DNA from 2 places in the Ralstonia sp. SA306 genome. Region 2 is predicted to be linked to the other one. Evidence: riboswitches for the same ligand, from Rfam matches in the RefSeq annotation. Region 2 holds a riboswitch; the other holds the start of a gene.
What was found. A riboswitch is a leader RNA that binds a small molecule or an ion and turns the genes downstream of it on or off. The one in region 2 is predicted to bind glycine.
Positions count from the first base shown of each region.

Region 1: it holds a riboswitch for glycine, as region 2 does, so the genes downstream of both, M1D44_RS21585 (D-amino acid dehydrogenase) here and gcvT (glycine cleavage system aminomethyltransferase GcvT) in region 2, are expected to answer to the same signal.

Region 1 covers NZ_CP096452.1:1,104,988-1,114,942, reverse strand. The annotation lists gene M1D44_RS21590 (porin) at 1-400, shown strand, start outside; gene M1D44_RS21585 (D-amino acid dehydrogenase) at 458-1,711, opposite strand; glycine riboswitch at 1,857-1,962, opposite strand; gene eutC (ethanolamine ammonia-lyase subunit EutC) at 2,027-2,818, opposite strand; gene M1D44_RS21575 (ethanolamine ammonia-lyase subunit EutB) at 2,839-4,221, opposite strand; gene chrA (chromate efflux transporter) at 4,347-5,582, shown strand; gene dbpA (ATP-dependent RNA helicase DbpA) at 5,633-7,030, opposite strand; gene M1D44_RS21560 (hypothetical protein) at 7,045-7,230, opposite strand; gene M1D44_RS21555 (PHA/PHB synthase family protein) at 7,726-9,474, shown strand; gene M1D44_RS21550 (efflux transporter outer membrane subunit) at 9,475-9,955, shown strand, end outside.
Region 2 covers NZ_CP096451.1:3,321,721-3,331,675, reverse strand. The annotation lists gene M1D44_RS15745 (ABC transporter substrate-binding protein) at 1-500, shown strand, start outside; gene M1D44_RS15740 (UvrD-helicase domain-containing protein) at 585-2,705, opposite strand; gene M1D44_RS15735 (ESPR-type extended signal peptide-containing protein) at 3,221-5,227, shown strand; gene M1D44_RS15730 (hypothetical protein) at 5,411-5,737, shown strand; glycine riboswitch at 6,138-6,235, shown strand; glycine riboswitch at 6,248-6,377, shown strand; gene gcvT (glycine cleavage system aminomethyltransferase GcvT) at 6,506-7,633, shown strand; gene gcvH (glycine cleavage system protein GcvH) at 7,681-8,061, shown strand; gene gcvP (aminomethyl-transferring glycine dehydrogenase) at 8,129-9,955, shown strand, end outside.

The DNA.
Region 1 (9,955 bases), on a different replicon from region 2:
CAGCAAGCAGACGGTCTGGGGTTTTGGCGGCAAGCTCGATACCTCGATTGCCACGTGGTACCTGGGCTATACAAACAGCCGCCTCGACGTGGCCGACTACAAGAACCAGGCCGCCTATGTGGGCGCGAAAGTACCGATCTCCGGCGCACTGAGTTTCATCGGCACCGTGCAGTACGACTGGATGAAGCACCTCGATGCCAGCGGCAAGCGCCTGACCACCGCCGGTATGCTCGACTACGCTCTCAGCAAGCGCACTGACGTCTACGCCGAAGTTGATTACACCCGCCTGCAAGGCGCCTGGATTGCGCTGAACAGCGCGGCCACGTTCAACAACTCGGGCAACACGTATGGCAACAACTCGCGCCTGGGCGTCATGCTGGGCGTGCGGCACAAGTTCTGATCGCTTTGATCATGAAAAAGCCCGCCAGAGCCTCGGCGGGCTTTTTCTTTGTTGCGATCAATGCACTGGGCAGTCGCGCGCGATCACGTCACCCACCATTGCGGCGGTGGCGCCGGATAGCGTCCAACCCAGATGCCCGTGGCCTGTGTTGTAGAACACGCGCCCATGCCGCCCACGGCCGACGCGCGGCATCATGTCCGGCATCATCGGGCGCAAGCCCGCCCACGGCACCACGCGCGACGTGCCAATCGCAAAGTTGCGGCGCGTCCAGGCCACCAGGGGTTCGATGCGATCCGCGCGGATATCGCGGTTGTAACCGTTGAACTCGGCCGTGCCGGCCACGCGGAAGCGGCCGGTGCCAAGTCGGCTGGTCACGATCTTCGCGCTCTCATCGAGCAGGCTGACCCACGGCGCGCCTTGCATGCTGGCTTCATCGTCCAGGTGCACCGTGATGGAATACCCCTTGACCGGATACACGTTGATGCGATCGCCAACCATTTGTGCGATATGCCGGCTGCCCACGCCCGCGCACACGACCATCGCGTCGGCGGCAAGGTCCTGCACGACGTTCGCCTCGCTGGTGGAAAGGCGGTCATCCAGCGTGGTTTGCAGCAGGAGACGAACGCCGTGCTCTGTGGTTTGCACATCGCGCACGTCCACACCTTGCAGGAAGCGCACGCCGCGCTTTTCGCAGGCCTGCGCGAGGCCGCGCGTGAACTTGTGGATGTCGCCGGTGGCGTCGGACTCGGTGAAATAACCGCCGTAGTAGTTGCCCCGCAGTGTGGGCTCGATGGCGGCAATGTCTTCCGGGCTCACGGCGTGGCGCTCAAGCCCCCCGGCGATGAGCAGGGCGTTGGCCTTGCCTGCGGCCGCAAAGCTCGCCTTGTCGTGATAGACGTGCAGAATGCCGCGCTTCTGCAGGTCGAAATCGATCTGCTCCCGTTCGGCCATCGCAAACAGATGCTTGCGGGCCTCGATGGCCATGCGCGTGGTTTCGATAGTGTTGCGGCGGTAGTGCGCGATGCTGGCCACGAACTCGCCGATCCACGAATACTTATGCCAGGACGGCTTGGGATTGAGCAGGAGCGGGGCGTCGTTGCGCAGCATCCATTTGATGCCCTTGAGCAGCGTGCCGGTGCTGTTCCAGACTTCAGCGTTGCTGGCGGAAAGCTGCCCGCCGTTGGCGAACGAGGTTTCCATGGCCGGATACAAGTGGCGGTCGAGCACCGTGACCTGATAGCCGAGTTGCGAGAGCGTGTAAGCAGTGGTGACGCCGGATATACCGGCGCCGACGATGACGATGTGCGTCATGGCGGTCCCTATGGAGTGATGTCATGACCGGACGATCCGGTCGGCTCACCCCATCTGTCTTGGGACCTGAGAGCTTGGGCGCCAGCAGCGGTGGCGCCTTCCCCTTCGGTGGGCGCACGCATGCACGCCTCTCTCCAGATTCGCAGTCGACGCCACAGTCCTTTTGCCTGAGAGTTTCCGGGGTGGTTGCTCCATCGGCGCCGGGCGTTGCGCGTGTGTGCGTTGAGCCCGGTCTCTCCTGCGGCGTGTTGCAGCTGTCGTTGGTGCGTCAGCCGCGCCTGCGTGCTGCCGGTGTGGGCAGCGGGACGGAGTGTGTCACGGGTTGTGACGTTCGGCAAGTCGGGCTGTCCCGGGGGCAACGGATGGCGTGTCGTCCTTCAGGTCCACGCCACTGCGGCCGAGCGCCAGCGCGCCTTTGAGCAGGAACACCAGCCGGGCCGCTGCCTGGTCATAGGTCAGGCCAGCCGGCCGAACATTCGAGATGCAGTTACGCTGCGCATCGGAGCACCCAACGCGCGGCGCGTAGGTCAGGTAAGTGCCTAGGCTGTCTGGCGAGCTCAACCCGGGCCGCTCACCGATCAGCATCACCACCTGCCGCGCGCCAAGCAGCGAACCGATCTCATCGCCCAGCGCCACACGAGACTGCGCGGCGATGACCACGGGGCCGATCGACCAGTCGCGCGGCAGACGCTCGCGCACGCAGCACAGGAGCGGCATGCCGTGGCTTTGCGCCGCCAATGCGGAAAGCCCGTCAGCAATCACAAAGACAACGTCGAAGGGTTGCGCTGGCCGCAACGCGCCGAGTTTTGCGCGGCTGGCATCGTCAAGCCGGCGGCCAAGATCGGGACGGCGCAGATACTGGGCGCGATCGGCTGCCGCGCTGTGCACGGTCAACGCCGTGAAGCCCGCCTGTTCAAGCGCGGCCGCCACTGCAGCGATATCGAGCGGCAAGTGCACGGCATCGCGCGCCTGGGCATGCGCCACGCCAAACGCGAGCACGGCGTCGGTCGTCTGGCTGTTGCCGGCGCGGCCCAGCGCAATACGTGCGTCGGTAAAGGCACGCAGGTGTGTCCACGGATTCGGTTGAACGAGCGTGTGTTTCGGCATGTGCGGATATCCAACGGGGTTCACAGCGCGTGGGCCAACCGCAGCAGCGGCTGCTGCGCCGTGGCGTCTTGCAGGCGCCCAGCGGTGTCGACAATACCCATGCTTTGCAGCCACGCCTCAAACTCCGGCGCCGGCCGCAGGCCCAGCGTGTCGCGCAGATAGAGTGCGTCATGAAACGACGTGCTCTGGTAGTTCAGCATGATGTCGTCGGCGCCCGGCACGCCCATGATGAAGTGGATGCCGGCCACGCCAAACAGGGTGAGCAGCGTATCCATGTCGTCCTGATCGGCTTCGGCGTGGTTGGTGTAGCACACGTCGCAACCCATCGGCAGGCCCATGAGCTTGCCGCAGAAGTGGTCTTCCAATCCGGCGCGGATGATCTGCTTGCCGTCGTAGAGATACTCCGGCCCGATAAAACCGACCACCGTGTTGACCAGCAACGGCGAGAACGCCCGCGCCACCGCATAAGCACGCGCCTCCATGGTTTGCTGATCGACGCCGTGATGCGCATTGGCCGACAACGCGCTGCCCTGGCCGGTCTCGAAATACATCACGTTATTGCCGACCGTACCGCGCTCAAGGCCCCGCGCGGCGTCATGCGCCTCGGCCAGCAAGGCAAGGCTGATGCCGAATCCCGCGTTGGCCTGTTCGCTGCCCGCCACCGACTGAAATACCAAGTCCACCGGCGCGCCCTGGTCAATGGCGCGCAGTGTGTTCGTCACGTGGGTCAGCACGCACGACTGCGTGGGAATGGCGTAGCGATTGCGCAGTTCATCGACCAATTGCAGCAGCGAGACGATCGCGCCGAGATTATCGCCCGCAGGGTTGATGCCGATGGTCGCATCGCCGCAGCCATAGAGCAGGCCATCGATGATCGACGCGGCAATACCTTTGGGGTCGTCCGTCGGGTGGTTGGGTTGGAGCCGGACCGACAACCGGCCGGGCAGCCCGATGGTGTTGCGAAAGCGCGTGACCACGCGGCACTTGCGGGCGACGGCGATCAGATCCTGATTGCGCATCAGCTTGCTGACCGCGGCAGCCATTTCGGGCGTGATACCGGGCGCGACGTTTGCCAGTGTCTGGCTGTCCGTCTCATGCAGGAGCAGCCAGTTACGAAATTCGCCCACCGTCAGCGAGGCAATCGGCTGGAAGGCCCGCGCGTCGTGCCGATCAAGAATCAGGCGCGTGACCTCGTCTTTCTCATAAGGCACCAGCGCTTCGTTAAGGAACGCCGACAGCGGCACGTCTGCCAGCGCCATGCGCGCGGCCATGCGTTCGCCTTCGCTGGCAGCGGCCAGGCCCGCCAGATAGTCGCCGGAACGCGCCGGGCTGGCTTTGGCCAGGAGCGTCTTGAGATCGTTGAACACATAGCGCTGCGCGCCAATGGTCTGAGCGAAGTGCATGATGGGATACGCGGAAGAGTCCAATGACGGTGACGGCGGTGTCTATCCTGCCACTTTAGTTGCCTTACATGCCACGGCGGCAATGTTCTAATACGCGTTTCCCAAACATCGATCTCTCCCCGCCAATGACCGCATCCGCCACACCGTCCCGCACACATCAAGCGGGCTCTGCCATGGAAGTGCTGGCGGTCTTTCTCAAGCTGGGTCTCACCAGTTTCGGTGGGCCGGTGGCACATATCGGCTACTTCCGGCGCGAGTTCGTGGAGCGCCGCCGCTGGCTGGACGACGCAACGTTCACGGACCTCGTGGGCCTGTGCCAGTTTCTTCCCGGGCCTGCCAGCAGCCAGGTGGGATTCTCCGTCGGGCTGCTTCGGGCGGGGTGGCGCGGCGGGTTAGCAGCATGGTGCGGCTTTACGCTGCCTTCCGTCTTGTTGCTGCTGGCCTTTGCGATGCTCGCGCCGAGCCTGGGCGGCCCGATTGGCGCGGGCCTGATCCACGGTTTGAAGCTGGTTGCCGTTGCGGTAGTGGCACAGGCCGTGTGGGACATGGCACGCAAGCTCTGTCCTGACTGGCAGCGCGCAGGTATCGCGCTGATCAGCATCGCCGTGCTCAGCGCGTTGACAACCGTATACGCGCAACTGGTCGTGATCGTGCTCGGCGCCATGCTCGGGCTGGCGTTGTGCAGATCGTCCCGTCAGGCGAGTGGTGGTCCGAGGGCGGAGCAGGGGGCTGCATTCCGCGTGTCCCACGTGGCGAGCATCGTCTGCATGGTCCTGTTTTGCGCGCTGCTGTTCGGGCTTCCTGTCGCGACGGATCTCCATCCGTGGATGCCCGCCAAGGTGTTCGACGCTTTCTATCGTTCGGGCGCGTTGGTATTTGGGGGCGGGCACGTCGTGCTGCCCCTGCTGGAGCAGCAGACTGTTGCGACTGGCTGGGTCGCGTCGAACGATTTTCTGGCTGGCTATGGTGCCGCGCAAGCCGTGCCGGGGCCGCTATTTACCTTCGCCGCTTTCCTCGGCTGGACGATCGGCCCGGGGCTGAATCACTGGGCCGGGGCTGCGCTTGCCACGGTGGGCATTTTTCTGCCGGGCCTGCTGCTGGTCATTGCCGCGCTGCCTTACTGGCAGGCGTTGCGCGCTCGCCCCTCCATGGCAGCGTTGCTGGCAGGTGTGAATGCCGCGGTGGTCGGGTTGCTGGCGTTTGCGCTTTACTCGCCGGTCTGGACGAGCGCCGTGCGGTCATGGCTTGATTTCGCTGTCGCGGCGATTGCGTTTCTGCTGCTGACGCGATGGAAAACGCCACCGCTGATTGTGGTGGCGTTTTGTGCGGCGGCGGGCGTTGCCGCAGCCGTGCTGGGTTGAATCGCGCTCTCCCTACGAGCGGCAACCGGTAGCTGCGCAAAGGCAGCGGGTCATTCGTCCATGAGCCGAACCCTGACCTTCTTGCCCTTCAGCGTGCCGGCGTTGAGCTTGCGCAGCGCATCGCGCGCGATGCCGCGCTCGACCGCGACGTAGGTCGAGAATTCGGTCACGTTGATCTTGCCGATCTGGTCGCCGCGAAAGCCGGCATCGCCCGTCAACGCGCCGAGCACATCGCCAGGGCGGATCTTCTCCTTGCGTCCGCCGAGAATCTGCAGCGTTTCCATTGGCGGCAGCAGCGGGGCGTCATTGCCGGTATCCAGCTCGTCGAGCTTGTGCCATTCGACCTCGCGCCCGAGGGCCTGCTCGATGTTGCCGACGCGCCCCATCTCATCCATGCTCGCGAGGCTCAGCGCCCAGCCGTTCTCATCGGCACGGCCCGTGCGGCCAATGCGATGCACGTGCACTTCGGGGTCAGGCGTCACGTCAACGTTGATCACCGCTTCGAGCTGTGCGATGTCGAGCCCGCGCGCGGCAACGTCGGTCGCGACGAGCACCGAGCAACTGCGGTTCGCGAACTGGATCAATACCTGATCGCGCTCGCGCTGCTCGAGTTCGCCATGCAACGCCAGCGCGTGGATGCCCTGCGCGCGCAACACGTCAAGCAGGTCGCGGCATTGCTGCTTCGTGTTGCAGAACGCGAGCGTGCTCACCGGCCGATAGTGCTTGAGCAGCAGCCCGACCGCATGCAACCGCTTGTTGTCGGGCACCTCGTAGAAGCGCTGGCGAATCTTGCTGTCGTCGTGGCGCTCTTCGAGCTTTACCTCTTTTGGATTGCGCAGAATGCGCTGGCTCAGCTTCGCAATACCTTCCGGGTAGGTTGCTGAGAACAGCAGCGTCTGCCGATCAGGCGGGCATTGGCGCACGACTGTCGCGATGTCATCGAAGAAGCCCATGTCGAGCATGCGGTCGGCTTCGTCCAGCACGAGCGTCTTCAATGCGCCGAGCGCGAGATTGCCGCGCTCCAGATGGTCCATGATGCGCCCCGGTGTGCCGACGATGACATGTGCGCCATGCTCGAGGCTCGCCGCCTGCGGACGCATCGGTGTGCCGCCGCAGAGCGTCAGTACCTTTACGTTTTCTTCGGCGCGTGCCAGACGGCGGACCTCCTGTGCCACCTGATCGGCAAGCTCGCGCGTGGGGCAGAGCACCATCGCCTGCACGTCGAAGCTGCGCGCGTCGAGCCGTGCGAGCAGGGCCAGCGCAAACGCTGCAGTTTTGCCGCTGCCGGTCTTGGCCTGCGCGATCAGGTCGTGCCCCGCAAGCGCGATGGGCAGGCTTGCAGCCTGGATCGGCGTCATGTCGGTGTAGCCGAGCTGCGCAAGGTTCGCGAGCACGGCCGGGGCGAGCGCTAGGGTGGTGAAGGGCGTGGCGGTTGGTTCGATGGTCATGTCGTTGCGTTGGATCACTTGAGCGGCTTGCCTTCGATTTGCTTGTAGATGACCCGGCCGTCTTTGGTTTCGACGCGTTTGAGATAGTTGCGCGCGCCGCATAGCGCACAGCGGAACAGCGGTCCTTGGCCCTCATCCTTGATGACGACGTCGGACAGCTCCCACTGCGTGCCGCAGCTCTGGTTGATGCAAGTGAACACGGTTTTCTCTAAATGGATTGTTCGTTGCGCCTCGATGACGAGGCAGGTGGACCGGGGCCGCGAGCGCGCCGATGTCAATCTGGATCATTACCTCAACCACAAATGGCGTTGCCAAGCCGTTCGTAGGAGATTGCGCTGCCCTTTGGCTATGTTGGCCTGACAGGTGGGAAAGTCATCTCGTCTCGCGACGCCCACGCCATGCGCCCAATGCATCCTGTTGGTGCAACAGATTCGCGGCTACAACGTTGAGAGCGATGGAGATATGGGGCCGATCCTGCAGATCGTCACGTTTTCCCCGCCGGACTCTAACACACCCATTTAGGCCAGTAAGGCGCGGGCTAAACCTATGTGACGACTGGCAGGAAACCGCAGATGTCATTTCTTTGACACGGCCTAGAGTCCACGCTCTTGTCCCGGTTTGAGGTGCGTCAAGTCCGGTCGGTAGCTGCTGGCATCTAATGGATTGCATATTGGCAATCGTTTGACGCCCCAACCATGCGCACCGCCCCCGTGCCGTCTTCACCGACTGCAGACCAGATCGATCTGCCGTTTCACGCGGCTCTTGCCCGCACATCGAATTCGCTGTCGCTTGCATCAATGCAACTGGCGTTGCTCGATTGGGCGCTGCATCTGGCCGTCTCGCCGGGCAAGCGGCTGGATCTGTGCCGCCTGGCGCTGACGCAGGCCGAACAACTTGAGCGTTACATCCGAAACTGCTTGGCGTCCGGCCCGCGGGACGTGTGTCTTTGCGTCCAGCCGCCGGCCCATGATCGTCGTTTCTTGGCTGACGAGTGGCGCTTGTGGCCGTTCAACGTGCTGCACCAGTCTTTCCTGTTGACTGAACAATGGTGGGAGGCGGCCACGCGCGGCGTCTGGGGTGTCGCCAAGCATCATGAGGACGTCGTTGCCTTTGCTGCGCGTCAATGGCTCGACATGATGTCGCCGGGCAACCAACTGGCAACCAACCCGATTGTCCTGCGTCGGACGTTCGAGCAGCACGGCACCAATCTCGTGCGCGGTGCGTTCAATGCGCTCGATGATCTCGAGCGTTCCATGAGCGGCGCGCCGGCGGCCGGTACGGAACGCTTCATGGTAGGCCGTGACGTTGCCATAACGCCCGGCAAGGTCGTGCTGCGCAACCGCCTGATCGAGTTGATCCAGTACACACCGACCACGAGCAAGGTCCAGGCCGAGCCCATCCTGATCGTGCCGGCATGGATCATGAAGTACTACATCCTGGATCTGTCGCCGCAGAACTCGCTGATCCGCTATCTGGTAGAGCAGGGCCATACCGTGTTCTGCATCTCCTGGAAAAACCCCGACGAGGCTGATCGCGACCTCGACATGGATGACTACCTCAAGCTCGGTGTCTTTGCCGCGCTCGATGCCGTCAATGCCATCGTGCCGGGCCGGCACGTACACGCCGCCGGCTACTGCCTCGGGGGCACGTTATTGGCCATTGCCGCGGCTGCCATGGCACGCGATGGCGATGCGCGGCTGGCGTCGATGACGCTCTTTGCCGCGCAGACAGACTTCTGTGAGCCGGGCGAACTGGGCCTGTTCATCGACGAGGCACAGGTCAGTCTGCTGGAAGCGCAGATGGAGCAGACCGGCTATCTGCGCGCCAGCCAGATGGCCGGAGCCTTCCAGATGCTGCGCTCATACGACTTGCTGTGGTCCAGGTTGGTGGGGGAATACCTGCTGGGCGATCGCGCACCCATGAACGATCTGATGGCCTGGAACGCCGATGCCACACGCATGCCTGCGCGGATGCACAGCCAGTATCTGAGGCACCTGTTCCTGAACGACGACCTGAGCGAGGGCCGCTACCCCGTCAACGGCAAGCCGGTGGCACTCAACGACATCGATCTGCCCATCTTCGTGGTGGGCACGCTGACCGACCACGTGGCGCCATGGCGCTCGGTCTACAAGCTGCATCACTTGACCGAGTCGGAGCTGACGTTCGTGTTGACAAGCGGCGGTCATAACGCCGGCATTGTCAGCCCGCCGGCCAACTCGCATCGGCGGTTCCAGATGCAGACGCGCCACATCGGTGAGACATCGGCGGCGCCGGATGACTGGCTGGCATCGGCCCCCGCCACCGACGGTTCATGGTGGCCGGCATGGCATGCATGGCTGGTCGCGCATGCATCGGGCGCCACAGCGGTCAAACCGCCGAAGATGGGCGTACCCGGATTGCCGCCACTGGCTGATGCGCCCGGCACCTACGTGCTGGAGAAATAGATGCGTGTGGAGAAACAACGCCGCGCATGCGGCAGGTACGCCGGCACGCGTATGGCCGCCATGGTGGCCTCCGCCACTGCGCTGGCCCTGTCGGCTTGCATCTCGATGGCGCCGCCTTACGAGGCGCCCGCCTTGCCCGTGGCCCAGCACTATGACGCTGACGATGGCCGCGATGGCCTGTCTGCCTCCGCCACCGGCTGGCAGGCGTATTTTACGGACAAGCGCCTGCAGGCATTGATCGCTCAGGCGCTGGAGAACAACCGCGATCTGCGCACCGCCGTGCTGCGGGTGGAGGAGGCGCGTGCCGCGTTTGGCATCCAGCGGGCGGAGATATTTCCGCACCTCGACGCGCAGGCCGGCATCAGCCGCCTGAGCATTCCGGCGGACCTGAGCCCATTCGGCATGCCGATGCGTGTCACTCAGTACCAGGTGGGCGCCGGTGTTTCCAGTTGGGAGATCGATTTCTGGGGGCGCGTACGCA
Region 2 (9,955 bases):
CCGGAGACCCGGCGGAACTTGCTGCCCGTATTGCACTGACAAAACCCACGGCAGTGATCATCGCCGGCGATACGCTGACCTACGCCACCGTTGGGCGTGCGCTGGCGCAGCAGGGGTGGTACGGCTTTCTCGTCGGGCTATCGTCGGTCAACCCACAAGTGGCGCGGGAAATCCTGGGCGCGGGGTACAGCGGCGGCATGCTGCTCGCACAGACGGTGCCGAACCCGGCCAGCGGCGCCACCAAGGTCGCGCGCGAGCATATGGCGCGGATGAAGCAGTTTCTGGATGAGCCGCCTTCTGCTGCAACGCTGTCGGGGTATATCGCTGCGGTGTATTTGATTCAGTCGATGAATGCCAGCGGTGGCAAGGTTGCCGGTGCAGAACTGCGGCGTGCATTGCAGACCCGCGTTGATGTGGGCGGGTTCACGCTTGATTTCACCCGTGGGAATCGGGGGAGTGAGTTTGTTGATCTGAATTACATTCAGGGGGCGGGGAATTGATTTGGACTTGGTGGTCTGGTTCTGTTTCAGCCCCGGCAGGGGATGAAGCAAGGGATGCACCACAAACAAAGAACAAAAAACCAATCACGAAGCCACAGGTTTCTTCGCCGCCAGCAACCCCTTCAACGCCCCGAGCCGATCCTTCGGCGACATCGCCGGCATGGTGTCCTCCGGTGTCGGCCCCGCGTCTTCGCCAAGCTTCATCTCCGCGATATAGCGCGACGGCTCACACACCACCGTCTCCCGCGCACGCTTGCGCTTCTTGCACCAGCTGATATGCAGACTGCGCTGCGCCCGCGTGATGCCCACATACATCAACCGCCGCTCTTCTTCGATCTTCTCGTCGGTCAGATCATCGTCTTCGCGGCAGTGCGGCAGGATGCCCTCTTCCACGCCCACCAGGAACACGTGCGGATATTCGAGCCCCTTGCTCGCATGCAGCGTTGACAGGCGCACAGCATCCGGGTCCTCTTCCTTGCCTTCGAGCATGCTGATCAGCGCGATGGTCTGCGTGAGCTCCAGCAGGTTTTTGCCGGCGTCCATCAGGCCATCGGCATTGTCGAAACCGGTGGCCTCTTCGTCGTCGTCTTTCTCGGGCTTGGTGCCCTTGCGCTTGAGCCAGTCGAGAAACTCCAGCACGTTGGTCCACTTGTTCTGGGCCTGGCGCTCGTCGTAGGTGTCATACAGGTAGGCCTCGTAATGGATGCCTTCCATCATCTCGTCGAGCAGCGTGGCGGCGGGTTCCTTGGCGGCCCGGTCCGACAGCCGCACGATGAACTCGCAAAACACCCGCAGCGGCTCGAGCTGGCGCGGCGCCAGTTGGGCTTCGATGCCGCCCATCATCGCCGCTTCGAACAGCGACACCTTCGCCTGTCCCGCAAACGAACCCAGCACTTCCAGCGTCGCGTTGCCCACGCCGCGCTTGGGCGTGGTGATGGCGCGGATGAACGCAGGATCGTCATCAGCATTGGCAATCAGCCGCAGGTAGGCACACAGGTCCTTGATCTCGGCCTTGTCGAAAAAGCTCTGGCCGCCCGAGAGCACATACGGAATGCGCTCGCGGCGCAGGATCTGCTCAAACAGGCGTGCCTGGAAGTTGCCGCGATACAGGATCGCGTAATCCCGAAACTGCGCGCGGCGCTCGAACTTGTGGGCAGAGAGCTTGAAGACCACGCTCTCGGCTTCGTGCTCTTCGTCATTGGCGCTGGTCACGTTGATCGCGTCGCCCATGCCGTGCTCGCTCCACAGCGTCTTCTCGAACAGCTTCGGGTTCTGCGCGATCACGGCGTTGGCCGCGTTCAGGATGCGCACGGTGGAGCGGTAGTTCTGCTCCAGCTTGATGACCTTCAGGTTCGGGAAATCCGTCTGCAACAGCTTGAGGTTGTCGAGCGTGGCGCCGCGCCAGCCGTAGATGGCCTGATCGTCGTCGCCCACCGCCGTGAAGGCCGGCGCACGCAGGTGTGAGCCACCCGCCAGGAGCTTCAGCAACTGGTACTGGCAGGCGTTGGTGTCCTGGTATTCGTCGACAAGGAAGTAGCGCAGGCGGTTCTGCCACTTCAGCCGCACCTCTTCATTGCGCGCGAACAGCTCGGCAGGAATACGAATCAGATCGTCAAAATCCACGGCCTGATACGCGTGCAGCGTCGCAACGTAATTGCGGTAGACGAGCGCCGCCTGATGGTCATCGACGTTGTTGTTGGCGAGCGCCTCGGCAATCGCGGTGTCCGGGTCGACGAGACCGTTCTTCCACAGCGAGATCGTGCTCTGCACACGGCGGATCAGTTGCTTGTCGGTGGTCGCCAGTTGCTCCTGGATCATCCCGAAGCAGTCGTCCGAATCCATGATCGAGAAGCGCGGCTTGAGGCCCACGTGCTCGGCCTCGGCCCGCAGGATCTGCACACCGAGCGAGTGGAACGTACACACCGTCAACTGCTTGATGGGAATGCGCTTGCCGTCTTCGCGTGTTTTGCCGTCCATCAGCTTGGCCACGCGCTCCTGCATTTCCTTGGCGGCCTTGTTGGTGAACGTAACGGCAGCGATGTGCCTCGGTTCGAAGCCTTTGTCGAGGATCAGGTGCGCAATCTTCTGCGTAATCACGCGCGTCTTGCCTGAGCCCGCCCCGGCCAGCACCAGGCATGGGCCGTCGAGGTAATGCACACCTTCGGATTGGGCAGCATTGAGCCCGTGGGCGAGACCGGAAGACATGGGAAGAGGCAGAAGAAAAAGCAGGCGGGAACGTACAGCGGAAGGGGATGGTAGCACGTGCGATCCGATGGTTCCCGCCGTCGGCACGGCGGCGGGTGCCCAGGGGCCTCGCCTCCGTTTTTTTATTTTTTTGTCGATTTTTAGGCTCGCAGTTTCCGATGGAGTCATTTTTTAAACCACGTTTTTGACGCATTTCCTTTTGCGCGGCACAGCGAGGTCGCTACCAGATTTTGGAATCCACTGATTGATGGTTGTCAAATTCAAAACTAAGAATTGGCTGACATCTGTAATTTCTTGTGGTGGCAATGGGCATCTTTATGTCATCAAAACCAGCGGTCTAGCATCGGCGGTACGCCTTGATGTAGGAATTTTCTGATCTTGCGGATTCCATCGCTTATTGCGATGCGCACGAAAATCAACAGAACTTGCCCCTTGATTTCTACAGACTCTGCGCCGGCTGATCCGCGGCACGGATCAGTACCGGATTCCGTTTCTTATTTCGCAGGGTAATTGACATGAACAAGGCATATCGCGTCGTTTTCAACAAAGCGATTGGCGTATGGATGGCAGTTTCGGAAATCGCGCGTGGGCGTGGCAAGGGACGTCCTGTTGTGCGGGCTGCGGTTTCTGCGCTGATCGCGGGCACGGTATTGCTTTCTGCGCCTGGGGCGATGGCGCAAACGCTGATCGAGCAGCCGGACGCTGGAGGGCCGATCAATATTGGCAGCGGTGTGACCGGAGGTTCGGTCAATTTCTCTAATTTAGCGGGACAAAACCGTCGCCTGACGGGCGTTCAAAATGGTATCGGTACAACCGATGCCGTGACCGTCAACCAGCTCAACGGTGCGCTTACCGCACTCGGTGGCGGTGCTCGTATCAATAGCGTGACGGGTGCCGTTGTTGCGCCGACCTACACACTGGGTGCGGACAGCACGGGAAGCACGACGTACTCAACCGTGGGCGGCGCGCTCGGCAATCTCGACGATCGTATCAAGGGTAATGCTGCCAGTATCGTCACCAACGCCAACAACATCACCAACCTCACCAACGGCACGGCCGGCATGGTCCAGCAGGCTGGGGCTGGCACTGAGATCAGCGTAGCGAAAGACACCGATGGTGATGCTGTGAACTTCGCCGGCAAGGACGTGGACGGCAACGCCATCACGCGCAAGCTGACCAACGTCACCGCTGGTACGGCAGACACCGACGCCGTGAACGTCCATCAGCTCAAGAACGCCGGCCTGATCGGCGACGACGGCAGCGTCGGCAACGCCGTCATCTATGACGATGCCACCAAATCCAGCGTGACGCTGAACAAGGGTGGCGATGCGGTGCAACTGGGTAACGTCGCCGACGGTAAGGTGGAAGCCGATAGCAAGGATGCCGTCAACGGTGGCCAACTCAATGACGTCAAGTCCGTGGCCGATAACGCGGCCAGCTTGGCCAGCAATTCCGTGCAATACGACGCAGGCGGCACAAGCGTGACGCTCCAGGGCGCAGGCACGGGGCCGGTGCAGGTCAAGAACGTGGCCGAAGGTACGGATGACACCGATGCCGTGAACGTACGCCAGCTCAAGAACACCGGTCTGGTCCGCGACGACGGCAGCATCGCAAACGTGGTCGTGTACGACGATGCCACCAAATCTAGCGTGACGCTGAACAAGGGTGGCGATGCGGTGAAGCTGAGCAACGTAGCAAATGGCGTGGCTGACAACGACGCTGTGAACTTCAGCCAGCTCAACAGTGTTGGCAGCGCCTTGGGCGGCGGTGCCGGGTTCAACAACGGTGTGTGGACGCCCCCGATGTATTCGTTCACGGACAAGACCGTGCATAACAACGTGGGTGATGCGCTCGCGAACCTCGACGGCCGCGTCAACAAGCTGGAGGGTGCCACGAGCGATGGCGGCGGCGCGGAAAATCCTCGGTTTGTCGGTAGCGGCGGCAGCGGTGACCCGGCAACGAAGGAGGAAGCCGCAGCAACCGGCAACTACTCCACAGCATCGGGCGCCAACGCCGTTGCCAGCGGTGCAAATTCCACGGCGACCGGTGCCAATGCCGTCGCGTCGGCAGACAATGCTGTCGCAGTGGGTGCTCACTCGGTGGCCGATCGCGCCAACAGCGTGTCGGTCGGCTCCGTTGGCAACGAGCGCTCCATCACCAACGTTGCAGAAGGCACGCAAGCTACGGACGCCGTTAACAAGGCACAGCTCGATCGCGTGGACAACAAGGTGGCCGATGTGCAACAAGGTCTGGGGAACGTGCAGAACCAAGTCAATCAGGTCGACACCAAGGTCAATCGCGTGGGTGCAATGAGTGCCGCCATGTCGACCATGATGGCCAGCGCTGCCGGCCTGCAAACCGATAACCGCATGGCCATCGGCACCGGGGTGTACCGCGGCCAAGCAGCACTCGCGATCGGCTACCAGCGCAAGATCGGCTCGCGCGCCACGGTCACCATCGGCGGCTCCACGGCAGGCGGCAGTGAGTACAACGTTGGGGTCGGCGCTGGCTTCGGCTGGTAAGTCAACCACGTTGAGCGGCTGAAGGTAAGCGCCGGCACCACATTCGTTTGCGCCCCCCGGCCTTCTGCGCCGCGTTACACGGCTTACGTGTGGTTACACGAAGACCGTAAGCGCGTCGGCAACGCGATTCGTTATAGGCAGGACAGCGGCTGAATCAGTCGGCCGCCCACCGGAGAAACCACCATGAACCGCATCGTCAAAGCCCTGGCCGTTACCGCCGTCGCCCTGTCCGCCACCACCGGCGCCTTCGCCCAGACGCAGTGGCAAAAAGACCACCCGCGCCGCGCCGAGGTCAACCACCGCCTCGCCAACCAGAACAAGCGCATCCACAACGAAGTGAAGGAAGGCGAGATCACCAAGGGCCAAGCGCGCCAGCTGCACCGAGAAGACCATCAGATTCGCCAGGAAGAGCGCGACATGGCGGCTCAGAATGGCGGTGCCATCACCAAGCAGGAGCAGCGCACGCTGAACCAGCAGGAAAACCAGGTCAGCCGCCAGATTGGCAAGTAAGTCACAGCAAGACCAACCAACACCCGCACTCCGGCCACACCCTTGGGGCTTGGCGATCTCGCCAGCGCCCCGAAGCTGTGGCCGTTGTCTTTGGTCTTTGGCCTTTGACGTACCAGCCCTAGATGGCGCCTTGAATTTCTGTTGCAGAGAGGAAAGAGGAAGGGAAACTGTCTGAGCGAAGCGAGTTTTTCCCTTCCCCTCTCTGCGACATAAATTCAAGGGGAAGTCGCCATCTCGGGCGCGCCTTTCTTTTGCCTACTTTTCTTTGGCAAGACAAAGAAAAGTGAGTCAGCCCCGGCAGGGGATGAAACGAGGGATGGACCAAAAGCATCAAGCCAGCCCTCCTCCAAAAAGCCGCCGCCCCCCAATTGACAATCCCATCCCCCTTCCGTAAATTCCGCTCATCCATCCGGGAGAGCGTGCCCGCCGTACACGGCAAGGCGCCGCCGAAGGGGTAGCACCCGAAAACTCTCAGGCATCCAGGACCGGGCGGATCGGCGGACATGCGTCCGACCGCACTCTGGAGAGCTGGCGCCGCACGAACCACAGCGGGCGCCCACCGAAGGGGCTCACGGACCGGCGCGTACCGCAGTACGCGCTGCTTCGCAATCTCTCAGGTACCAAGGACAGAGGGGCCATCTGCGCAGCTTGATGATCTTCATGGCGTCACCATGAGGAACCAGGCTGCGCGGGTGGCCTTTTTGCTTTTCTGGTCCCCGTTCAATGCGCCGCGCCCGGCCACGGCGGCGTAATCAGCCGAGAGATTCCATGACGCTCCAACACACGCCGCTCAATGCCATCCACCGCTCGCTGGGCGCCCGCATGGTCGACTTTGGCGGCTGGGACATGCCCGTCAACTACGGCTCCCAGATTGAAGAACACCACGCCGTGCGCCAAGACGCCGGCATCTTCGATGTCTCGCACATGTGCGTGGTCGACCTCACCGGCGCGCGTGTCCGCGACTTCCTGCGTGGGCTGCTCGCCAACAACGTCGATAAGCTGCAGACGCCCGGCAAGGCGCTCTACAGCTGCATGCTCAACCCCAAGGGCGGCGTGATCGACGATCTGATCGTCTACTTCTTCCGCGAAGACTGGTTCCGCCTGGTAGTGAACGCCGGTACCGCACCGACGGACCTGGAGTGGATCGTCGCGCAGAACGCCGCCGCCGGCACCGACGTGACGATCACGCCGCGCCGCTCCGACAACAACGGTGGCGCCGAGCCGCTGGGCATCCTGGCCGTGCAAGGCCCGAATGCGCGCGCCAAGACGTACGCCGCGCTCCCCGGCACGCAGGCCGTGGGCGAAGCGCTCAAGCCGTTCAACGCCGGCTTCGCCACCGTCGAGCACGTCGGCGAGATCATGGTTGCGCGCACCGGCTACACGGGTGAAGACGGTTTCGAACTGATCGTGCCGGCCGCGCAGATCGCCGGTGTGTGGGAGCGCCTGCTGCAAGCAGGCGTACGCCCGGCCGGCCTGGGCGCACGCGACACGCTGCGCCTGGAAGCGGGCATGAACCTCTACGGCCAAGACATGGACGAGCACGTCTCGCCGCTCGACGCCGGCCTCGCGTGGACGGTGGACCTGCAAAGCGAACGCGACTTCACCGGCAAGGCCGCGCTGCAAGCCGGCGGCCAGCGCGAACAGTTCGTCGGCCTGATCCTGCGCGACAAGGGCGGCGTGCTGCGCGCCCATCAGAAGGTCATCACCGCTGCCGGTGACGGCGAGATCACCAGCGGCACGTTCAGCCCGAGCCTGTCGCTCTCCATTGCACTGGCGCGCCTGCCCAAGGACGTGGCCGTCGGCACCGACGTGCAGGTCGAAATTCGCGACCGCAAGTTGACCGCGACTGTGGTTAAACTGCCGTTCGTGCGCAATGGCAAGGCGCTGGTCAGTTGAACACCGAATCCGCATCCCCCAATACCAATCTTCCGGAGAAACCTTTCATGAGCAACGTCCCCGCCGATCTGAAGTACACCGAACACGACGAGTGGATCCGCGTTGAAGCCGACGGCACGCTGACCATCGGCATCACCGACTACGCGCAGGACGCGCTCGGCGACATCGTCTTCCTGGAGCTGCCGGACGCTGGTCGCGCCGTCGCCAAGGACGAGGCGATTGCCGTGGTCGAATCGGTCAAGGCCGCCTCCGACATCTACGCCCCCGTGTCGGGCGAGATCATCGCCAACAACGCCGACGCCGCAGGCGCGCCCGAGTCGGTCAACGCCGGCGCCTACGACGCATGGCTGTTCAAGATCAAGCCGACCAACGCCGACGATGTGAACGCGCTGATGTCGGCCGAGCAGTACGCCGCCAAGATCGGCTAAGCCGGTCACCGAAGCCGATGTGCCTGACCCGCACATCGGCGCTCTGCATGAATTTCGAGCCCTTGCCATGAACGCTCCGCACCCCGCTTCCTCGGCGCTTGCTGCCGAACGCCCCACCCTCGCCGCCCTGGAGGCGTGCGACGCCTTCGCGCACCGCCACATCGGCCCGTCGCCGGAAGAGCAAGCGCAGATGCTTGCTGCGCTCGGCTTTGATAGCCGCGCCAAGCTGATCGACGCCGTGATTCCGCCGGCCATCCGCCGCCAGGACGGCATGCCGCTGGGTGAATTCACACAGCCGCTGACCGAAGAGGCGGCGCTGGCCAAGCTGCGCGGCATCGCCGGGCAGAACCGCGTGGTCAAGAGCCTGATCGGCCAGGGTTACTACGGCACGCACACGCCGGGCGTCATCCTGCGCAACATCCTCGAGAACCCCGCCTGGTACACGGCCTACACGCCGTACCAGCCAGAAATCTCGCAGGGCCGCCTGGAGGCGATGCTGAACTTCCAGCAGATGGTGATCGACCTGACCGCGATGGACATCGCCAACGCGTCGATGCTGGACGAAGCGACGGCCGCTGCCGAGGCGATGACGCTGCTGCAGCGCATTGGCAAATCGAAGTCGACCGTGTTCTTTGTGGCGGACGACGTGCTCCCGCAAACGCTGGAAGTCGTGCGCACGCGCGCCGAGCCGATCGGCGTGCAGGTGGTGACCGGCCCGGCAGCCGACGCCGCCAAGCACGACGCGTTCGGCGTGCTGCTGCAATACCCGGGCGCCAACGGTGCGCTGCTGGGCGATCTGGCGACGTACCAGGCGCTGACCGATGCCGTGCACGCTGCCGGCGGCTTGGTCGTTGCGGCTGCCGACCTGCTGGCGCTCACGCTGCTGGCTGCGCCGGGCGAATGGGGTGCCGACGTCGTGATCGGCAACACGCAGCGCTTTGGCGTGCCGTTCGGCTTCGGCGGCCCGCACGCCGGCTACATGGCCGTGCGCGATGCGTTCAAGCGCTCGATGCCCGGTCGCCTGGTCGGCGTGACAATCGACGCGCAGGGCAACCCGGCCTACCGCCTGGCGTTGCAGACGCGCGAGCAGCACATCCGCCGCGAGAAGGCCACCTCGAACATCTGTACCGCACAGGTGCTGCTGGGTGTGATGGCATCGATGTATGCCGTCTACCACGGCCCGCAGGGCCTGAAGCGCATCGCCCAACGCGTGCACCGCCTGACCGCCACGCTGGCCGCCGGCCTGCGCGCGATCGGCTACACGCTGGAAGCCGACGCCTTTTTCGACACGCTGACGGTCGCCACCGGCGCACGTACTGCCAACCTGCACATCGCGGCACAGGCGCACGGCATCAACCTGCGCCAGATCGACGACACACGCCTGGGCATCTCGCTGGACGAGACGGTCACGCGCGCCGATGTGGTCGCGCTGTGGGAAGTCTTCGCGCACGCCGCCCACGCTGCCGCGCCGGACTTCGACCAGACCGAAGCAGCGGTTGCGGACGCGTATCCGGCGTCGCTCGTGCGCCAGAGCGCGTACCTGACGCACCCGGTGTTCAACGCGCACCATTCCGAGCACGAAATGCTGCGCTACCTGCGCAGCCTGGCCGACAAGGACCTCGCGCTCGACCGCACGATGATCCCGCTGGGCTCGTGCACCATGAAGCTCAACGCCACCGCAGAAATGCTGCCGGTGACGTGGCCCGAGTTCTCGAACATCCACCCGTTCGCGCCGGCCGATCAGACCGTCGGCTACCGCGAGATGATCGACCAGCTCGAGCAGATGCTGTGCGCCGCCACCGGCTACGCCGCCGTTAGCCTGCAGCCGAATGCCGGCTCGCAAGGTGAATACGCTGGCCTGCTGATCATCCATGCCTACCACGCCAGCCGTGGC